3 regions of the Vreelandella sp. ssv genome follow, and region 1 is predicted to be linked to each of the others. Evidence: predicted binding sites of a transcription regulator. Region 1 holds the regulator's gene; each other region holds the start of a gene.
The links. The regulator PhoB, encoded in region 1, activates phosphate uptake and scavenging genes when phosphate is short. The targets are predictions, from matches to a motif close to TGTCATANNNNTGTCANA.
Positions count from the first base shown of each region.

Region 2: the regulator PhoB is predicted to act here: its motif matches at 4,565-4,582, upstream of phnC (phosphonate ABC transporter ATP-binding protein).
Region 3: the regulator PhoB is predicted to act here: its motif matches at 4,762-4,779, upstream of AC5TBW_RS18505 (esterase-like activity of phytase family protein).

Region 1 is NZ_CM182545.1:4,179,236-4,185,949, reverse strand. It holds gene AC5TBW_RS19205 (LysR family transcriptional regulator) at 1-12, opposite strand, end outside; gene AC5TBW_RS19200 (hypothetical protein) at 93-449, opposite strand; gene AC5TBW_RS19195 (HU family DNA-binding protein) at 449-721, opposite strand; gene AC5TBW_RS19190 (NAD(P)/FAD-dependent oxidoreductase) at 849-2,039, opposite strand; gene AC5TBW_RS19185 (chorismate--pyruvate lyase family protein) at 2,077-2,700, shown strand; gene ubiA (4-hydroxybenzoate octaprenyltransferase) at 2,736-3,629, shown strand; gene phoB (phosphate regulon transcriptional regulator PhoB) at 3,753-4,442, shown strand; gene phoR (phosphate regulon sensor histidine kinase PhoR) at 4,445-5,743, shown strand; gene AC5TBW_RS19165 (hypothetical protein) at 6,044-6,352, shown strand; gene AC5TBW_RS19160 (hypothetical protein) at 6,570-6,714, shown strand, end outside.
Region 2 is NZ_CM182545.1:2,835,765-2,842,478, reverse strand. It holds gene AC5TBW_RS12900 (LysR family transcriptional regulator) at 74-934, opposite strand; gene AC5TBW_RS12895 (phosphonate dehydrogenase) at 928-1,938, opposite strand; gene phnE (phosphonate ABC transporter, permease protein PhnE) at 1,948-2,778, opposite strand; gene phnD (phosphate/phosphite/phosphonate ABC transporter substrate-binding protein) at 2,787-3,656, opposite strand; gene phnC (phosphonate ABC transporter ATP-binding protein) at 3,653-4,498, opposite strand; gene AC5TBW_RS12875 (methyl-accepting chemotaxis protein) at 4,798-6,474, shown strand; gene AC5TBW_RS12870 (ester cyclase) at 6,562-6,663, opposite strand.
Region 3 is NZ_CM182545.1:4,041,862-4,048,575, forward strand. It holds gene AC5TBW_RS18485 (TonB-dependent siderophore receptor) at 1-1,694, shown strand, start outside; gene AC5TBW_RS18490 (ABC transporter substrate-binding protein) at 1,853-2,752, shown strand; gene AC5TBW_RS18495 (YifB family Mg chelatase-like AAA ATPase) at 2,867-4,375, shown strand; gene AC5TBW_RS18500 (NADPH-dependent FMN reductase) at 4,400-4,723, opposite strand; gene AC5TBW_RS18505 (esterase-like activity of phytase family protein) at 4,843-6,153, shown strand; gene AC5TBW_RS18510 (alpha/beta fold hydrolase) at 6,263-6,714, opposite strand, start outside.

The DNA.
Region 1 (6,714 bases):
AGGGATGTCCATCGATAGCTGTTATACCCCTGCTTTTTCTTGGTCTAAATATGTTTAGCCTGAATTGTTACCCTAATGCCAATCAAGAAGCGCTACAGATACTTGAGCAGTTTCTGCAGCTTATTCATATCGGCGGAGTCGCCTACTAAGCGCACATTGCCACTCATCATGCCGTCAAGAAAGGCCTGCTGGGTTGGCTTTTTGAGCACTTTTAAGGCGGTATCCTGATCACGGAAACGTAGCTCAAGGTCCAAGTCCACGGGCAGCCCTTTACCAGTGCTGATGCCTTTCGGCGTCATGCGGTAGTAGCGAGCAATGCTTAAATCTTCCGTGGCAATTCCCCAGTCCAGACCGCGCATACGCTCTAGCTGTTCACGAAAGCGCGGTTTGCGGCGCAGGGCGCGTTTGAGCAGTACGCCCAGCAGCCACAGCGTCAGCTTGAGCTTCATTAGGAAACGGCGTCCTTAAGTCCTTTGCCTGGCTTAAAGGCAACATTTTTGCTGGCCGGAATCTGCAGCGGAGCGCCGGTTTGCGGGTTTTTGCCGGTACGCGCTGCGCGCTCACGCACCGTAAAAGTACCAAAGCCGATCAGAGCGACATCTTCGCCTTTAGCAACGCTATTAGTGATTTCATCCAGAATAACATTCAGGACCTGGCCTGCTTTATCTTTGGACAGGTCGGCACTTTCAGCGATAGCAGCAGCGAGTTCAGGTTTGCGCATAAGGAATCTCCCTTTAGTAAACAATCGAACTTTTAATAAAGAATCGAACGTAAAGCAAATGCATGTTGTTAGGTGCGTCACCAACAATAGGTTAGCTTTTCTAGCCTAGTCGTGAACGCGACGAAAATCAGCCTAGCAGCGTAGGTGCTGCTCTGGAAAGCTCCACTTTCCTTCTCACGCAGCCCCCTGTCAACGCAAAACCAATCAAACGTCCGTCTTTATTTTCAGCTAACGCACTGATATCACCCCCTTCGCCTTCAATTCGCCACCTTTCAGGTGGGGTGGTTGGCGGGTAGGCGACGACTGGCAGCAGAGGTGTTTTAACGGTGACAGGCCAAGCGCCAAACCTGACGGGCGTTGGGGTGCCCGTAAGTGTAGCTGCCAGCGCCTTGGCGCTCGCTTGCAGCGGTTGTACATACATGGCGTTGACCCCGTCAACGCAGGCCACATCACCTAAGGCGTAAATATCAGGGTGGGACGTACGCAGTTGGCGATCCACCTCTATGCCGCGAGGCGAAACGCTGAGACCTGCAGCTTCGGCAAGTGTCGAGCGGGGGGCTAGGCCGGTTGCCATTAGTACGATGTCAGTGCTGACGATGTCGCCGTTATCCAGCTGTAGAATGGTGTTTTCATCATGGCGGAGTGCTATGGACTCAATCGATCGACCAAGGTAAAGACGGATACCTGCTTCGCTAAAGGCATTGCCTAGAGCATTTCCTAAGGGGGGCGGCAGCAACCGAGGCAGCAGGGTTCCTTCGGGGGCAATGACGCTGACGTGATGACCCCCGGCATGCAGGTCATTCGCAAATTCGCACCCCACTAGCCCGGCGCCCACAATTGCCACCCGTGCAGGGTCGTGGCCTAATGCTTGATGAAAGCGACGGTAGTCGTCTAAGTCATTGATAGTAAAGCAGCGCGAGGCCACGCTAGAGTCAATGCTGAAGGGCAGCCGTGGTGCAGCGCCAGTGGCTAATACTAGCGTGTCGTAGCTAAGCACTTGGTCTTCTTCAAGAAGGATTGAGCGGTTATCCACATCCAGTGCGCGAACTGGGGTGTGGATAACCACTCGGGCTTTCAATTCATTGCCAAGCTCTGTGGCACTCCGCTGTGCTAATTTATCGGGCGGCAGAGCTTTGGCAAAACCAGTAGATAGAAGAGGTTTGCTGTAGTCATCGCCGCTGTCTGCAGTCACTAGCGTCATTGAGCGTTGGTCGCCTAAGCGGCGCAAGGCGCGGGCAAGGCCAATCCCAGCCATACCAGTACCAATAATGACCAGCGCAGCGTGGGACGAAGAGAGCTCTGGTTGTGATGTGGGCATGCAGACACCAAAAAGTCGCTGAAACAAAAGCCTGTTAATGCCGCATGTTACACTAGCCGGCCCGTTTATTGCCCTGGAGAACTTGGTGACGCCTGCAGCTTTTCGGCAAACTCCCCTCTTTTCGCGCTGGCGTCCCGTTGCTGCTGCACGGCCTGCCATGAGCCCTCCCTGGTGGCAGTGGGTTGCCTCTACCGACTCATTAACCGCTCGCTTAATTGCCGCGGGTGATGAGAAACAGTTTCGGGTTCGACTGTTACGCCAGGGGGTCGGCTGGCCTCGACCTGATGAGGCTCAGCTACTTGGTATTGGCGCCAAGCGTTACGCATGGCTGCGTGAAGTCGCGCTGTGCTTAGATGAAACACCGTGGGTGGTGGCGCGGTCAGTTGCTCCGCTTACGCAGTTAAAGGGCCAGCGTTTGGAAGGATTAGGTGAGCGCTCGCTGGGTAGCTGGCTATTTCGACAACCCGGTTTAGTGCGTGGACCGGTCGAAGCTACGTCTCACCCCCCTCAGTTTGCTAGTGTAAATGGAATCGACAGTCGCTGCGCTTGGGGCCGGCGCTCAGTTTTTCATCAGGGCTATAAGCACGGTGGGTTATCGTTACTGGTTCAAGAGTATTTTTTGCGGGCGATGGCGGATGAACTTGATTTGCCGTCGCGCTAGGCTAACAGCTGCGTTTTATTTTTCGTGAGGTAAGCATGGATCGTTCACTGTTGCGGCCGAAGGGATGGTCTCGCGTAGCAGATTTTTTACAGTTGATGCGCCTGAATCGACCCATTGGCACGTGGCTGTTGATGTGGCCGACGCTTTGGGCGCTTTGGTTTGCCGCTGAAGGGGTACCAGGCCGAAATACCCTGCTGATTTTTATTGCGGGCGTTTATGTCATGCGGGCAGCCGGATGTGTGGTGAATGATTATGCAGACCGTCATTTCGACGGCCATGTGAAACGCACTAAAAGCCGTCCGCTCGCGACGGGCCGCATTAGTGAAACCGAGGCACAACTGCTGTTTATTGGGTTGGTCGCCGCGGCATTTATTTTAGTGTTACTGACCAATTGGTTTACGGTTTTACTCTCGCTGGGCGGTGTGCTGCTGGCCATTATTTACCCTTTTATGAAGCGCTATACCCACTTTCCACAGGTGGTGTTGGGGGCGGCATTCTCATGGGCGATCCCAATGGCTTTTGGCGCCGTGTTGGGCCATGTGCCGCTGGAAGCGTGGCTGCTTTTCGGTGCAAATGTGCTGTGGACGGTGGCCTACGATACCCAGTACGCCATGGTCGATCGCGACGATGATATAAAAATTGGTATTAAATCGACGGCTGTGTTGTTTGGTAGGGCAGATCGCTTAATGATTGGTTTGCTGCAGGTGTCCACGCTGATGCTGTTGGCATGGGTTGGGTGGCGAGTCGGTTTAGGTGGATTTTTCTGGTTGGGGCTTGTCGCCATGGCAGCGACTTTTCTCCACCAACAGCGGTTGATTCACCACCGTGAGCGAGATGCCTGCTTCCAGGCGTTTCTCAATAATCATTGGTCGGGTTTACTGATTTTTGCCGGTATTGCGCTAAGTTGGTGGCCGGTGGCGGGTCAATAGAAGCCATTGTCATGTAATTGTCATCAAGTCATGGTGTTATCGTCACTGACATGTCATTGAATTGTTTTTCTTTGAGCTAGTTTTCTTCGAGCTAATTCTTTTTGAACACCGTGAGGCTCTGGTATGACCGCCAAGACCGTTCTGATTGTCGATGATGAGTCGTCGATTCGCGAAATGATCGCGGTCGCGCTGGAAATGGCTGACTATCGCGTGCTCGAAGCAGATAACGCCCAGGATGCTCATGCCATGGTCGTCGACCACCAACCGGATTTATTGCTGCTTGACTGGATGATGCCCGGCACCAGCGGTATTGAGCTAGCTAGGCGCTTAAAGCGCGAAGAAGCCACGGCTGAAATGCCCATTATTATGCTGACCGCTAAAGGCGAAGAGGATAATAAGATTCAAGGGCTTGAAGCCGGTGCAGATGACTATATCACCAAGCCATTTTCTCCCCGAGAATTAGTGGCACGGCTAAAAGCGGTGCTGCGTCGTGCGACGCCACGTGGCGTTGAGGACCCGATTGAGATTAATGGCCTGCTGCTGGATCCGGTAAGCCACCGGGTAAGTGCTCACGGCAAAGCGCTTGAAATGGGTCCAACAGAGTATCGGTTGCTGCAGTTTTTTATGACCCATCAAGAGCGCGCTTACACGCGTAGCCAACTGCTTGACCAAGTATGGGGTGGCAACGTGTATGTCGAGGAGCGCACGGTCGATGTGCATATTCGTCGCTTGCGCAAAGCGTTGGGTGATGTGCATCAAAATCTGATTCAAACGGTTCGGGGCACCGGATACCGTTTCTCTGCACGGGTGTAAATGTGCGCCTATGGAGCCGTGAACTGTGGCGACTAGCGTGGTTGGCCACGCTAGGAACTTGTCTGGGCTGGTTATTGGGCTCAGCAGGGCTAGGGCTTGCGGCAGGGCTTGGGGTATGTCTGTTTTATCATTTGCGGCAACTACGCGAACTTTATTTGTGGCTGACTCTTCACCCTCACGACGAGCCGCCTGCCGCTCGTGGCATGTGGGGCGAGTTGTTTGATCGTTTATACCGCTATCAGAAAAGCCAACGTATAACGCAAAGCAGGCTGCGCTCTACTTTAGCGCGTATTCAAGAGTCGTCAGAAGCGATGCGCGACAGTGTGGTCATGCTTGATCGCCACGGTGATTTAGAGTGGTGGAATAGCGCCGCCACCGCCATGTTGGGGTTACAAACTGCCCATGATCGGGGCCAACACATTACCAATCTGCTGCGCGATCCAAGTTTTATTAGTTACTTCAATGCGCGCAACTATAGTGAACCTCTAACGCTAACCTCACCCATTGATGAGCGCCGCATCTTGCAGTATCAAATCACCCTCTATGGTGACGATGAGCGGCTAGTAATGGCACGAGATATCACCCGCTTGCATCGCCTTGAGCAGATGCGGCGTGATTTTGTCGCCAATGTTTCCCACGAGCTACGCACTCCTCTAACGGTACTTTCCGGTTATTTAGAAACCTATAGCGATATCGCTGATCAGCTCCCCCCGCGACTTGGTAAAAGTATTCACCAAATGCAGGAGCAGACACAGCGAATGCAGAACTTGGTCAACGATTTACTGCTGCTCTCGCGCTTGGAAATCGATCAGGGCGGTAAAGACCATCACCCGTTGCCCCTGGGCCCTTTACTGCAAAGCATCTGTGCTGATGCGCTGGCGTTGTCGCATCAGCGGCATACTATTACTGTCGCACTCGAAAGCGATGCACGTCTGCTGGGTAGTGAGCAGGAGATTCGTAGCGCCATTTCTAACCTCGCTTTCAATGCCGTTCGCTATACGCCAGCAGGTAGCCACATCACATTGCGCTGGAAAGCTAGTGCGACAGGCGGCGGCTGTATTGATGTGGAAGACAATGGTGAAGGTATCGATCCCGTTCATATTCCCCGGCTAACCGAGCGTTTTTACCGTGTCGATAAAGGCCGCAGTACCACTACGGGTGGCACAGGTTTAGGCTTAGCCATTGTTAAGCACGTATTGTTACGCCATGACGCGCAATTACAGATTGAATCCCATCCCGGTAAAGGCGCGCTATTCCGCTGTTCATTTCCCGCCTCTCGCCTTCTAGCGCCCAGTCAGTAACTTCGATGCACAATTCTTGTAGAGGTGTGCAATATTGGCATGCAAGATTGGTAAAACTTTGCTCATGTGCCATTTTTACACAGTATTTAACCTTGTCTAACGCTTATAATAGCTCTATATAATATATATTGTATTTATTTAAGTTGTTGATTTTTATGTTTTTAATATTTTATTTAGTCTTTCTGGCATACCCAATGCAAGTTATGAGATAGGAAAGATGACCGCAGGAAATGCTGGCTTGAAAATAAGCCTTTCTTTCTTAACCAAGCGGTATTAAACAGCGATCAGAGGTGGAATATGATGTCCAAGGATTTTCTCAAGAAAGCTGGTATTTTAGGTGTTTCTCTTGGCCTGATGGCAAGCCCATTAGCGTTTGCACAAACAGATGAAAACTCTGCAATTGATGAGAACCAGGGTATCACGGCAGACGAGCAGCCGATGGAGAGCCATTCTCAAGATTCAGCATCTGATGATTATGAAAAAGAAGATTTGACTACCGATCACGGTACTCAGGGTCCAGATACAGTTGAAGATCCAGAATCAATGGATACGGGTAGTGATGACGAAAACTCTCCCGAAGAAGTTGTTAAAGAAAACAGCGCTAGTTAATCTTTTTTAGATTTTAAGATATCTAGGAATACTTCCTCATTGGATGATGAAGTCAACAACGGGATGTTGTAAAAGTAAGGATGCTGTTTGATTCATGGATGAATCGATAGGAAATTAAAACGTTAGTCAGGGTAAATTCCAAGGTTGGAGACCCGCACAAGGACTGGAAGCTAACGTTAGTTATTACCTATAGCCTATTCAGATATCAGGCCCCGCTTTGGCGGGGCCTAATTTTTGCTGTCTGTTTTATACAGATTCCAGCTACTTCAATTTGCTACCTACCTACCTACCTACCTACCTACCTACCTACCTACCTACCTACCTACCTACCTACCTACCTACCTACCTACCTACCTACCTAC
Region 2 (6,714 bases), 1.3 Mb from region 1:
GGGTCTCAAAGGTACCTATTCTTAGTCACCCATACGCCTTCCCTGGCTCTAAACTAAAGAGGTCACTCGGTTTTCACTGACATATATGGCTGACGAAAGTGGAGACTGGCGGTTGCCTTGCTAGAGTCTCAGGGCAAATGACCACCAGTTTTTTTGCCAATGCGGCATCACTGACCGGGATGGCACACAAGGTACCCGCTTGAACCTCCGCTTCGACGCAAGCCGCCAGGACCAGTGATACGCCAAGGCCAGCTTTGACAGCCTGTTTAACCGCTTCGGTACTGCCAAGTTGCATTGAAACCTTCGGGAACGGCCCTCTTTCGCCGAAGAAATTCGCCAGCAACCGGCCAGTACCTGTTCCGGGTTCACCACCAAGCAAGCTCATTCCGGCAAGGGTTTCCCGGTCTATTTCATGCCATCCCGCATAAGGGTGATCTGGGCGGGTAATTAAAACCACTGGTTCCTGTCGCCAATCCATTGCCTGGAAGCCAGGTTTTGGGTGCCACCACTCCATAACCGCTATATCCAGCTCGCCGCTAGTCAGTTGTCTAGCAATGTTAGGATTGTTATCTATCACAAGATCCAGCTCAGGTACCGCCGGAATGTCCTTGAACGTGCTCACGTAGGGCTGGAGCATGTAAATACCTATGTTGGAACTTGCCCCTACGCGTAAACGCGTACCGCTAACAACTTCTCGAGCACGCTCATCCAGTTGCAACATACTAAGCGCTAGAGGCATAAGTGCCAGGGCTGCTTTGGTGGGCTCGCAACCCGTTTTGCTACGGCGTATCAACAAGGCGCCTAGCTGTTCTTCAAGTTTTTGAATATGCAGTGAAAGCGTGGGTTGGGCGATACCAAGGGCTTGGGCGGCGGCCTGAAAACGTCGGTGCTGAACCAGGGTGGTAAAACTTTTCAGCCAGACCAAGTTCAGCATGGAGTCTCCTCATAGTTGGTTAGCGAATTAGCCGCATCTTGCGGGCGTTCTCCTTGTAATGCTTGAAGAATATTGTCGGCAGCCCGCTGTTCAATCATCAACCGCACATCCTGAACAGCAGAGCCGATGTGCGAAGTGAATAGTGTGTTCGGATGGGCCCGCAATTCGGGGCAAATAGCCTGCGGACGATCCTCTCGAGCCCAATCCTCCATTTCAAAAACATCTGCTGCGTAGCCGCCTAACTGCCCTGACTCCAAAGCTTCCAAAACGGCAGCTTCATGCACTACAGAACCCCGACATGGGTTGATCAAAAAGGCGCCTGGTTTCATCAGAGCCAAGCGCGCAGAGTTCATGGTATGCAGGGTTTGTTTATTGAGCGGCAGGGCCAAAATGACAATGTCGGCTTGCCCGAGCAGTTCTTCAAGCGACTTGCGCGCCATGCCGAGCGTTTCCTCCTCAGCGGCGGGCAAGGCGTCTGGCTGAGAATAGAGCAAGCTCGCGCCCCACCCCTGGAGCCGTGTTGCCACTGCCTTGCCGATGGGCCCCATGCCGACGATACCCACGGTAGCGCCTGCAATTCCAAGTCCATAAAACGTTGGCTGCCACCCCCTGAACTGGCCAGAACGAACGTGCTCGTCGGCCGCCCGAACATGTCGGATTAAGCTAATGGTTAGCCCTATGGTTAGTTCAGCCGTTGGCACTGTCAGCAAATCCGGTACGAAGGTCAGCCAAACACCATGTCGCGTACAGGCCTCCACATCGAAATTATCGTAACCCTTCAGGGCGGCGCCAATCACTTTCAGGTTGGGGCAGCCAGCTAGAAATTCTTCGCTGACCTGGTCCGGCATAAACACCATCATGCCATCTGCGGTTGCCGCGCGGGCCTTGACCACGGCGGCGGGCAAGGTAGTGTCTGACTGGTTGGTGATTAAGTCACAACTCTGTTCCAGCTTTTTCAGCACGCTGTTGTGTACCCGGTGGGTAATGAAAACCCTTGGTTTCATTTGAATTCCTTACTTGAATTTCTTACGAAGGTGGCCGCTAAGGCTATCCACCATCGTCACCATAACGAGTATGACAATCAGGATGGCGCTGACTTCCTGATACTGCATGACGCGTAAAGAGCCCATTAGCTCGAAGCCGATCCCGCCAGCCCCCACCATCCCCATGACCGTAGAGGCGCGAAAATTGTATTCCCAGCGATAGATGGAAACATCGGCAAACTGCGGAAGAACCTGCGGCAGCACCGCGTGCCAGTGAACCTGTAATCGAGTCGCGCCAGCGGCATTGGCGGCTTCCACTGGGGCTGGGTCGACATGCTCGATCGCTTCGGCAAAGAATTTACCCACCATGCCGATAGAGTGAAGGCCGAGCGCGAGCACGCCCGGCAAGGCGCCAAACCCCACGGCAGCAACGAAGATAATGCCCATAATCAGCTCGGGTACCGAGCGCAGAGCGTTTAGCAACGTGCGGGTTACGTGGAAGACCACGGGATGGGGCGACGTATTGCGAGCAGCCAGGAACGCCAGGGGTACGGAAGCGATGACCGCTATTGCCGTGCCAGCAATGCTCATGGCGAGCGTATCGACCAGCGGAGACATCCAATCACTGGCATTGGTGAAATCGGGCGGTAGTGATTCACCCAGCAGGGTAGCGATGGCAGGCACCCCGTTGGCCAGGGTGCGAAAATCCAGCAAGTCCACGTACCAACTCGCCAGGAGAACCACTGCCAGTAACGAGCCCACTTGGAAGAGCTTGCTCCGCCAGCCGCGCGCGTGTTCGGCCAGCACCGCGTCAGAAGAAAATGATGAAACGGCCGGCGGGTCCGTTTTGGTCTGATTCATCATGCCCCTTACATCTCGCCGAAGTCGAGGTTGAGCAGACTACCCATTTCCCTGATCACATCGTAATCGGCGTCCGTGATAACGGCGAAACCTTCGGCTTTTAGGTTGTCCAGAATCTCTTCATCATCGATGCTGATGAAGGCATCCTGGATCTGCTGCTTGAGTTCTGGGTCCAGATTGGATCGCATCGCCCAAGGGTACTGAGGGTACTCCCCGCTGTGACCCAACACCCTAACCTGGTTGCGGTCTATCAGGCCGCGGTCTATTACGTGCTCAAAGATCACTTCCGATAGCCCGCCTGCATCCGCATTACCATTGGCCACGTTCACCGCCACGGCATCATGGGAGCCAACGAAATGGGCTTCATAGTCCTCGCCTGCTTCCAAACCAGCCGATTCAAGCAACACGGTTTTGGGAATCAGGTGGCTTGAAGTAGAGGCTGGGTCGCCATAGGCCATCTTCATGCCCTCGATATCGGCATAGGACTCAACGCCGGAATCGACATTGGCAATGATGATGGAGCGGTAGGTGGGCTTGCCATCCACAATCATGGCCGCAAAGGGTTCGATCTCGCTTTTGCTTTTTGCCATCACATAGGAGAGGGGCCCGAAGTAGGCGAGGTCGATGCGACCAAAGCGCATGGCTTCGATCATGGAGGAATAATCGGTAGTGACGATTAGCTCAATTTCTTTGCCAAGCGTGCTTTCAAGATAGTCTTTCAATGGCTGGTTGCGTTTGATCAGTTCAGAAGCGTTTTCATCCGGGAGCAGTGCGACTTTTAACAGGTCTGGATTTGGATCAGGATCCGCAGCTAAGGCCGACACGGTCATTCCAGCCATAAGACAGATAGCGAAGAAAAAGCTGAATAGCGGTTTCATTGTGCAGTCTCCAGTTTTATCGAAGGGGTATTAGCGGATTGAGAGGTGGACTTGGTGGTTTCATCGGCTTCGGGCAAACCCCCTGGCGCACCGTGGTAAATCTCATCCAGGTGGCATTGCTGTAACTGTGCCGGGGCTGCATCAAAAACGATTTGGGCATTCGCCAAACCAATAATGCGGTCAGCAAACCGCTGGGCATATTCCAGCTGGTGCAGTGAAATAATGGCGGTAATACCATCTTCACGGCATATGTCTCGCAGTAACGTTAGAACTCGCTCAGACGTGGCTGGGTCAAGGCTGGCCACTGGCTCGTCCGCCAAGATCATGGCGGGCTGCTGCGCCAAGGCGCGAGCAATACCCACGCGCTGCTGCTGCCCTCCGGACAGTTGATCGACTCTGGTAAGCGCCTTCTCAGCCAGGCCTACGCGGTCCAGGCAGTGCAGGGCAAGCTCCTGTTCCTGCCTGGGTAGTGGAAACAAACTGCGCCAGGTGCTGTGGTAAGCAAGCCGACCCGTCAGCACATTCTGGAGCGCCGTGTGGCGTTCAATCAGCTGGTGGTGCTGGAAAACCATGGCGGTTTTGCACCGATGGCGGCGTACCGTATTAATGGTTTCGAGCGCACCTAGTTCGGCCGAGATCACTTTGCCAGTGCTGGGCCGCACCAAGTGGTTAAGGGTGCGCAGTAACGTAGATTTACCTGCACCGGAAAGACCGAGTAGAACCGTAAACTCGCCTTTGTGGAAATCAACGGTGGTGGGTCGGAGTGCGAGAATATTCCCAGGATATGTCACCCCCATTTTCTCGATGCGGAGCATTAAGTCAGAGGATTGAACAAGCTCCATTGGATCACCTTCTGCAATGTATAAGCTCACTTTATTGTGACTTACAATGCAACGTTAGCGCTCCTAGGTGACAAAGCTGTGTCATGCAGATGATAAGTTAATGACCATCAAAAGGGCGGGTGGCATTAATGACATAAGAAATTGGCGCTTTATAAGTTAAAAAATTTAATGTTTCTGAGCGTCTGCCGATAGTGCTCATTGTTGGTAGCAAGATCCGCTCTGTGAGAGCGCTTTCGGTTACCGAGATAGTCACCCCTACCCAAGGCAGCGCGCTAAGGGTTTTATGAGATCCCTACTCCATGCTATTTCTGAATCGAAGCGTCAAACTGCGCCTTGCCGTGAGTTTAGGCGCCTGCATCCTGATGTTAATCGTTATCGGTACTATCGGTCTCTATAGTCTCAGTAAAACCAACGATGCCCTCAATCGGACTTATGAGGGGAACGTGCTCACATTGGGTAATCTTACACAGATCAACCAGGCACTGGTCGGTAACCGGGTGAAAGTGACGGCCGAACAGCGCGACCGGAATCCAGCCTCTGCGATAACCACGCAGCAGGAGGTCGCTGAGAACGATGCCATTATCGACGCCGCTTGGAATGACTACTTTCCTGATCGTGTGAGCAGTGACAATGAACGCGAAGTAGCCGGTGACTTCATCGAATCGCTGGCCAGTCTGCGCGCCGGTATTGACGAGATTAACGCAGCCATGATTGGCAACGATTTTGACGGTGCGAGAGTCATTGCCACCACCACGCTACGTGCTGAATACCCCAAAGTGCTAACGGCAATCCAGGAGCTGATCAACCTTAACAGCATGCAAGCCGCCGCCAATAACCAACAGTCCTCAAGCGACTATGTTTGGACGCGTAACTTCGTGATTAGCGTGATGGCGGCAGCGGTCATCTTCGGCATTCTGCTCGCGATATGGTTGATTCGTGGCATCATGACCCCGCTGGGCAAGGCGCAAGAGCTCGCCAACGCCATGGCTCAAGGAAGGCTTGATAACAACATCGACATTACCTGTAAGGATGAATTTGGTGTGATGCTCAGGGCGTTAAAGAGCATGGAAACCAAGTTCTCGCAGGTGGTCATGTCCGTTCGCAATAACGCCGAGTCCGTGAATGTGGCCGCTGACGAAATCGTGCTAGGGACCGACGATCTGAGTCGCCGTACTCAGGAGCAGGCCTCAAATATCGAAGAGACCGCGGCGTCAATGGACGAAATCACCTCGACCGTGCGTCAGAATGCAGACAACGCTGCCGAAGCAGACAAGCTCGTGTACGAGGTCAGCCAGCAAGCCAACGCAGGCGGTGAGATCGCTACTCAAGCTGTCACAGCGATGGAGGGAATCAATGCCTCAAGCCGCAAGATTGCCGGTATCGTGGGCTTGATCGATGAAATCGCCTTCCAGACCAATTTGCTGGCGCTGAACGCGTCGGTTGAAGCCGCTCGTGCGGGCGAACAAGGTCGCGGCTTTGCGGTCGTGGCTAACGAAGTGCGCAACCTGGCAGGGCGCAGTGCCAACGCCGCCAAAGACATCAAAAAGCTCGTCGAGGAGAGCATCGGCCAAGTCGATACCGGCTCAAGCCTGGTCAATCAAGCAGGCAAGTCGCTCGAAGGTATCGTCCACGGCGTTCAGCGTGTCTCTGTGTTGATGGGTGAGATTGCCACCGCCAGCCGAGAGCAGTCCCAAGGCATCGACCAGGTCAACACCGCCGTCTCGCAAATGGACAGTGTCACCCAGCAGAATGCGAGCCTGGTAGAAGAGTCCAGTGCAGCAGGGCGTTCACTGCAAAGCCAAGCAGAGGCGTTGTTGAACGAGGTGTCGTTCTTTAGAGGAGCGACCACCGGCCAAAATCAACGCGCGCTACCCGCTACGCCAAAACCGCGTGACAGCCAGCCCAGGGCCAATAAAAGCTTGCCGACTCACGTGATTGGTGGCAAGCAAGACACCGAAAAATGGACCTCTTTCTAATCATTTGAAGCCACGAAAAGCGCCCCACCTGGGGCGCTTTTTTTGTGCTTACATCCGAGGGCAAAACCATGCGCACGTGGGTGCCGCTTAACCAAGTTGAGCTTCGATCGCCGTCTTGTCGATAACCGACCAGACTTCCTGAATCTTATTATCTTGGAAGCGATAGAACGCGTTCTCGCAAAACGTCACTTATTCCTGGGCAGGCGTGAGGCATTCGCCAAGGGTACACAGGCTCAGTAT
Region 3 (6,714 bases), 140 kb from region 1:
AAAGCATCGAAGTGGTGCGCGGGCCCGCCTCGGTACTCTATGGCCGCGCTTCCCCTGGTGGGGTGGTGGCCCTGAACAGCAAGCGACCAGAGTTTGAACAGGGCGGTGAGCTGCGTTTTCGAGTGGGTAATAATCACCAACGCAGCGCCGCTTTTGACCTCACCGGGCCGATTGGCGAAGAGCAGCGGATGGCCTTTCGCCTGACCGGCATAGCCAGCGCCGCGGATACCCAGTTTGGCCCGGCAGAAGAGCAGCGCTACGCCATAGCACCCCGGCTCACCTGGGATATCACTGACGACACCAGTTTAACCGTAGAGGCGTATCTTCAGGATGAACCGGAAGGCGGCTACCACTCCGGCGTACCCTATAAAGGAGCCGTGGTCACCCATAATGGCCGCAAGATCAGTAACAACTTCTTTGACGGTGAAGAGGACTACAACGCTTACGAGCGCACCCAACGTATGTTCGGCTACGCACTTGAGCACCACTTCAACGACCAGGTGACCGGCCGCCAACTGATGCGCTACCTCAATTCCGACGTGGTACTCAATCAGGTCTACGGCTATGGCTGGACGTCTCCGACCTCTGATGAACTCACCCGTTACTACTCCGGCAGCGATGAGTCGCTGGAAGCCTGGACACTCGACAACCAGTTAGAAGCCAACGTTAGCAGCGGCTTTATGGATCACACGCTGCTGTTCGGGGTGGATTACCAACAGCGGGAAAACGATGTGTCATGGCCTTCGGGATATTTCCCGCCGCTCAATGCGTTTGACCCGGTATATGGTAGCGATCCCATCGAATTTTACGCCCCAGTGCGCGAACGCCATGAGATCGACCAGACCGGAGTTTACCTGCAAGACCAAATCGCCCTCGATAACTGGCGCTTCACCCTGGGAGGCCGCTACGACTGGGTGAATATCGACAATACCAACCGCGATAGCGGGGATACCAGCTCCCTCAGCGACACCCAGTTCAGTGGCCGCGCCGGGGTGGTCTACCTATTCGATAACGGCGTAGCGCCCTACCTGAGCTACTCCACCGCGTTCACCCCCACCAGCTTCGTGGATGAAAGCGGTGATCTGCTACAGCCCATGGAAGGCGAACAGTGGGAAACCGGCGTCAAATACCAGCCTAACGGCAGCACCAGCCAGTACAGCGCAGCGCTGTTCCATATCAGCCAGGAGAACGTTGCCACCAAAGAGCAGCCCACCGACCCTTACCGCGCCGTAGGTGAAATCGAATCCCAGGGACTGGAACTGGAAGCGCAAACCCAGCTAACGGAGACCCTCTCGCTGCAGGCGGGCTATAGCTTCACCGATATCACCTACGCCAAAAGCGATGACGGTAACCAGGGCAATAACGCGATTTACTCACCCCGGCACCAGGTTCAACTGTGGGGGCATTACAAAGCCAACGATGGCTGGCTGAACGGCTTGGATATGGGTGTTGGCGTACGTCACTACGCGGATATCGCCGCAGACCGGGCCAACACCGAAACCGTGCCCGACTATACCCTGGTCGATGCCACCATTGGTTACGACCTCAGCCAGCTTGGCGTTGCAGGGGTCGAAACGCGCTTAAACGTGAACAACCTGCTAGATAAAGAGTACGTGGCTTCCTGTAACTCCCTGGAGTACTGCTACTTCGGCGCCGAGCGGGGCATCACCGCTAGCGTCCACTACCGATTCTAAGCTTCTGTTCTAAGCCCTTGCCTAAGTTTCGAGGAGTAATCGTGAGCAACTCTGCCCAGGCCAACGCGCCTGGGCATTTTTCCTTGAAGCTAGGTTTGCAAACAATAAATATTATCGTTTAAATACAGCTCTTATTTTTCGGATGGCCTCTCATCACCATGCGCCACACCACCGCGCTCTCAAGACTCACACGCTTCGGGCTGTTCGCCGTCTGCTTAATGGCCTTTTCAACTGCCCAGGCCCAGTGGGCAGCGGTTGACTGGACGATAGCCGAAACCTTGCTGGCGATTGACGCACCTGTCAGCAGCGTCGCCCAGCAGAGTGACTACCACCAGTGGGTGGGTGAGCCTCGTATCCCCGAGAGTGCCACCGATATGGGGCTACGTACCCAGCCCAACTTTGAGCTACTGGCACAAGTGCCGCCAGAGCAGACGCTTATTTCACCCATGTTTGCGGGTTTGACGCCACGCCTTGAGCGAATCGCACCGGTCACTTCGTTCGCGCTCTACTCCCCCGGCACCGATACCTGGGAGGAGATGCAAACCCTCACTCGCCAGCTAGGCGAGTTAACCGAGCACCAGCCCCAAGCAGAAGAGCTAATTAACGACACCCAAGCCTTGATGACTAGCCTGCGCGAATCCAGCCCTCTCTCACAGTCAAAAATCGCGCCGCTACTCATGATTCAGTTTATGGATGCCCGCCACGTGCGGGTGTTTGGGGACAACAGCTTGTACAACGCCGTGCTGGAGCAGCTCGACCTCCCCAATGCCTGGGATCAACCCACCAATGCCTGGGGATTTGCGTTGGTAGGGGTTGAAGCGTTGGCGCGTTACCCGGAGGCAGCGCTGGTGATTATCGACCCATTGCCCGCTGGGGTTGAAGAGCAGCTGGCCAAAAGCGGCCTATGGCAGCATCTTCCCAGTGTCAAAAACGACAGGCTGCTGCGCCTGCCACCGGTATGGAGTTTCGGCGCGCTCCCCTCCGCCCAACGCTTTGCCCGGGAACTGACCAAGGCGCTAGCCTCAGCGCATGTAGTGAGCTCCCCCTCGAATGATTAGCAAGTTCTAAGACTACCAAAGCGTTCTTAATTACGTTAGTTTAATTACTTAAGATAACGTAGGTTTCGCCAAGCATTAGCTTAAGGCCATACGAAAAATCAGCGAGGGAATGCAATGACGCTAGCCATTGTCGCCACGCGGGCAGGCGTGGGTTTGGACGCACCCGCGGTGCATGTTGAAGTGCATCTGGCTAATGGCTTGCCGGGCCTGACATTAGTGGGCTTACCCGAAACCGCCGTTAAAGAGAGCCGTGAACGGGTGCGCAGCGCATTGGTCAATGCGGGCTTTGATTTCCCTAATACGCGCCGTATTACCTTAAACCTCGCCCCCGCCGATCTTCCCAAAGAGGGTGGTCGCTTTGATCTACCCATCGCACTGGGCATTCTGGCCGCCTCCGGGCAAATTCCGGTAGAAGCGCTAGAGGACATGGAGTGTGCTGGTGAGCTGGCCCTGGATGGCAAGCTGCGCGCGGTGCCGGGAATACTGCCGTTTGCGCTGGCCACTCGGCGAGCAAAAAAAGCGCTGATTATTCCCCGCGACTGTGCCGATGAAGCTGCCCTGGCGGGCGACCTGCCGGTGCTGCCTGCCGACACTCTCTGGCAGGTCGTGGCGCACTTGCTCGATCAAGAGAAGATTCCCCCGCACAAGCTCAGCGCTTCGGTAAAAACCACCGCCCCGGTAGATGACCTTGCCGATGTGCGCGGCCAGCAGCAGGCGCGCCGCGCACTGGAAGTCGCCGCGGCCGGTGGTCATAACCTTCTCTTCGCTGGCCCACCCGGCACCGGTAAAACCATGCTGGCCAGCCGCCTGCCGGGCATTCTGCCGCCGCTTTCCGAGGAGGATGCCCTGGAAGTCGCCGCCGTGCGATCAGTTTGCGGGCTAGCGTTGGAAGCCGATTGGGGCAAAAGGCCGTTTCGCCAGCCCCATCACAGTGCCAGCGCGGCAGCGTTAGTTGGCGGGGGCTCAAAACCCAAGCCCGGCGAAATCTCACTCGCTCATCATGGTGTACTGTTTTTAGATGAACTGCCCGAGTTTTCCCGCCATGTATTAGAGGTACTGCGCCAGCCGCTGGAAACAGGAGAAATTCATTTAGCCCGCGCTAGCCATGAACGCCGTTATCCAGCGCAGTTTCAGCTAGTGGCTGCCATGAATCCTTGCCCCTGCGGTCACTTGGGCGACCCACGCCAGCGCTGCCAGTGTACCGCCAGCCAAATCCAGCGTTATCAAGCACGGCTTTCCGGGCCCCTCTTAGACCGTATCGACCTACAGGTAGAAGTCCCTGCGCTGCCGCCCGAACAGCTCACCGCGCAAACCCAAGGCGAATCATCGGAAGCTGTTCGTGAAAGAGTAATGGCCGCCCGGGAACGCCAAATGGCCCGCGGCGCGCTGAATAGCCAGTTAAGCGGTAAAGCCCTGGAAGCCGCCTGCGCACTTAACGATGAAGAGCGCGCCTGGCTGGCGGGCGTGCTCGAAAAGCTCAAGCTCTCTGCCCGCGCCTATCACCGCGTACTGCGTGTGGCCCTGACACTAGCCGACCTAGAGGGCGCTCCTAAGCCCACCCAGCCGCACCTTATTGAAGCGATTGGCTACCGGCAGTTAGATCGGATGTTGAAAGGGGCGTAAGCCCCCCCGAAAGTCACTGAACGGTTAGCGGGTGGCTGCCAGTGAGTCCACTAGGCGTTGACACAGCGCATCAAGCTTTTGCCCCGTGGTTTCATCGTGTAACTCGCCACGATCATTGAAGGCGCTGCCCGCTTTCGCCAGCGACAATGGCTGTGGCAGCACGACCAGCCCCAGATTGGCTAACAGTTGCTGACCAAGGGGCAGCGCACGGATGCCACCTAGCCCACCAGGGGAAGCCGCCACCAGCGCTGCCCACTTACCGGCAAATAACCCAAGCCCCGGCGTATCCTGGTAGGGTCGTGACAGCCAGTCCAGCGTGTTTTCAGCAATGCATTTTTTGCTAATCAACGGCTTGGTCTTTAGCTGCCATTAAAACGTCTACGTAGTGTCATTCAATTATCACTATTGCCGAGGAAAATTAGCGAAAGCTGAAACAGCTCTGACCCCTCTTAAATGGTGAAATAGCGATGATAAAGCCAGTATTAACCACTGCTCTTACTCTCTTTGCATTTACCGGTGTGGCACACGCCCAGCAGGTCTTTCCAGCTACATTGTCCGGCCATGCCCAGCTACCCGGCAGCACCTTTGTGGCGGCTCCTGCCGGTGCCGCTGAGCACTACAACGTCTCCGGCCGTTTTACTGGCCAAGAGGGCCGCGTTGAGCAGCTGTATACGAACATGCAAGCCACGGGCTTAGCGCTACCCTTCCCCAGCCAGCCTCTGCAGGGTTTTTCAGGTATTCGCTCACTTGGCGATGACCGTTTCTTGGTATTAACCGATAACGGCTTTGGCTCCAAAGCGAACTCCTCTGACGTCATTTTGATGTTTAACATCGTAAAGACTGACTGGGACACTGGGCGCGTCATCATCGAAGAAACCGTTCAACTATCGGATCCAAACCGCAAGGTGCCCTTCCCGATTATGAATGAAGCTACGCCTGGTCGTTTTTTAACCGGGGCTGATTTCGATATTGAATCGATACAGCCGGTGGGTGATAACTACTGGATTGGCGATGAGTTCGGCCCCTGGATTATCCAGGTCGATAGTGCGGGCGAAGTGCTGCAAGTGCTGGCCACCAACCCTGATGGGACGCTGATGCGCTCACCCGACAATGCTTTTGCCCTCAGCCCGAACCCTGGCGCGCCTCTCGCTGATGAAGTGGTGGTGTTTCGCTCCGGAGGCTACGAGGGCATGGCGCTCTCCGAAGACCAAACCACCCTTTACCCTTTATTGGAAAAGCCAGTCTGGGACAGCAACGCCAACGCCCCGGAAACCATTGATGGCACTCCCGTATTAAGAATGTTCGAGCTCGATACTGAAACCGGCGAATGGGGCGACACAACCCGCTACTACCCCTTGGCGTCAGCGGATCATGCGATTGGCGATTTCAATCTCATTGGCGGAACTCGCGGCTTGATCATTGAGCGTGATAGCCGTCAGGGCGATCCGCGAGAAGAGTGGGCAGACAATCCTGCCGAGTTCAAACGCATCTATCTCGTCGATCTCAACCGCACAAATGAGCAGGGCGTACTTGAGAAAATCGCCTATATCGACCTTATGGATATCCAGGATCCAGACGGCATTGCTCCACGCGGCACGATCAACGGCACCTTTAATTTCCCCTTTGTGACCATTGAGAACGTGGATCGTGTCGATGAGAGCACCATCGTGGTCGCCAATGACAACAACTACCCTTTCTCGATTGGTCGCCAGCAAGGCCACGCCGATGATAATGAGCTAATACTGCTCGATGTAGAAGACTTCCTGAACGCCCAGTAAGGCAAGTAAGTGTTTACATAGAAAAGTAAAAGCACTGAATAAATCCGTAGCGGAATTTATTCAGTGCTCGAGACGTTAGGGGCTATCTCACCAACGTGTTTTATAAAAACTATTTACTAACATTATCGACAAAACCATCTACAAACCCATCCAGCGCTTCAAACAGCACTTCCCGAATGGGATCTGCCTCATTCACCAAGTGGTGACGAGCTTCCGGGTGGCGATGAATTTCGGCATTGGGAAATTTCTTTGCCAAGATCGCTAAATTCCACTCCCAATCGACGGTCAAGTCCTGCTCGCCCTGGAGTATCAGGGTAGGCAGCAGGTTGGGCTCCTGCGCCAGCAAGCGAGGCATCCAGCGACGCATGGCGCTCACCCAGGCAACGCTTAGGCGCTCGGGCTGCAGCGGGTCACCCTCACGTAGAAACTCGGTGAACTGCTCATCGGTAGAGTTGGAGCGGTATTTACGCGGCAGCGCTTTTACAAACGGGCTGGCGATCAGGTGTAGCCAGCTGGTTTGGCTCCAGCCCCAAGGCCGCACCAGGGGTGCGAGCAGCACTA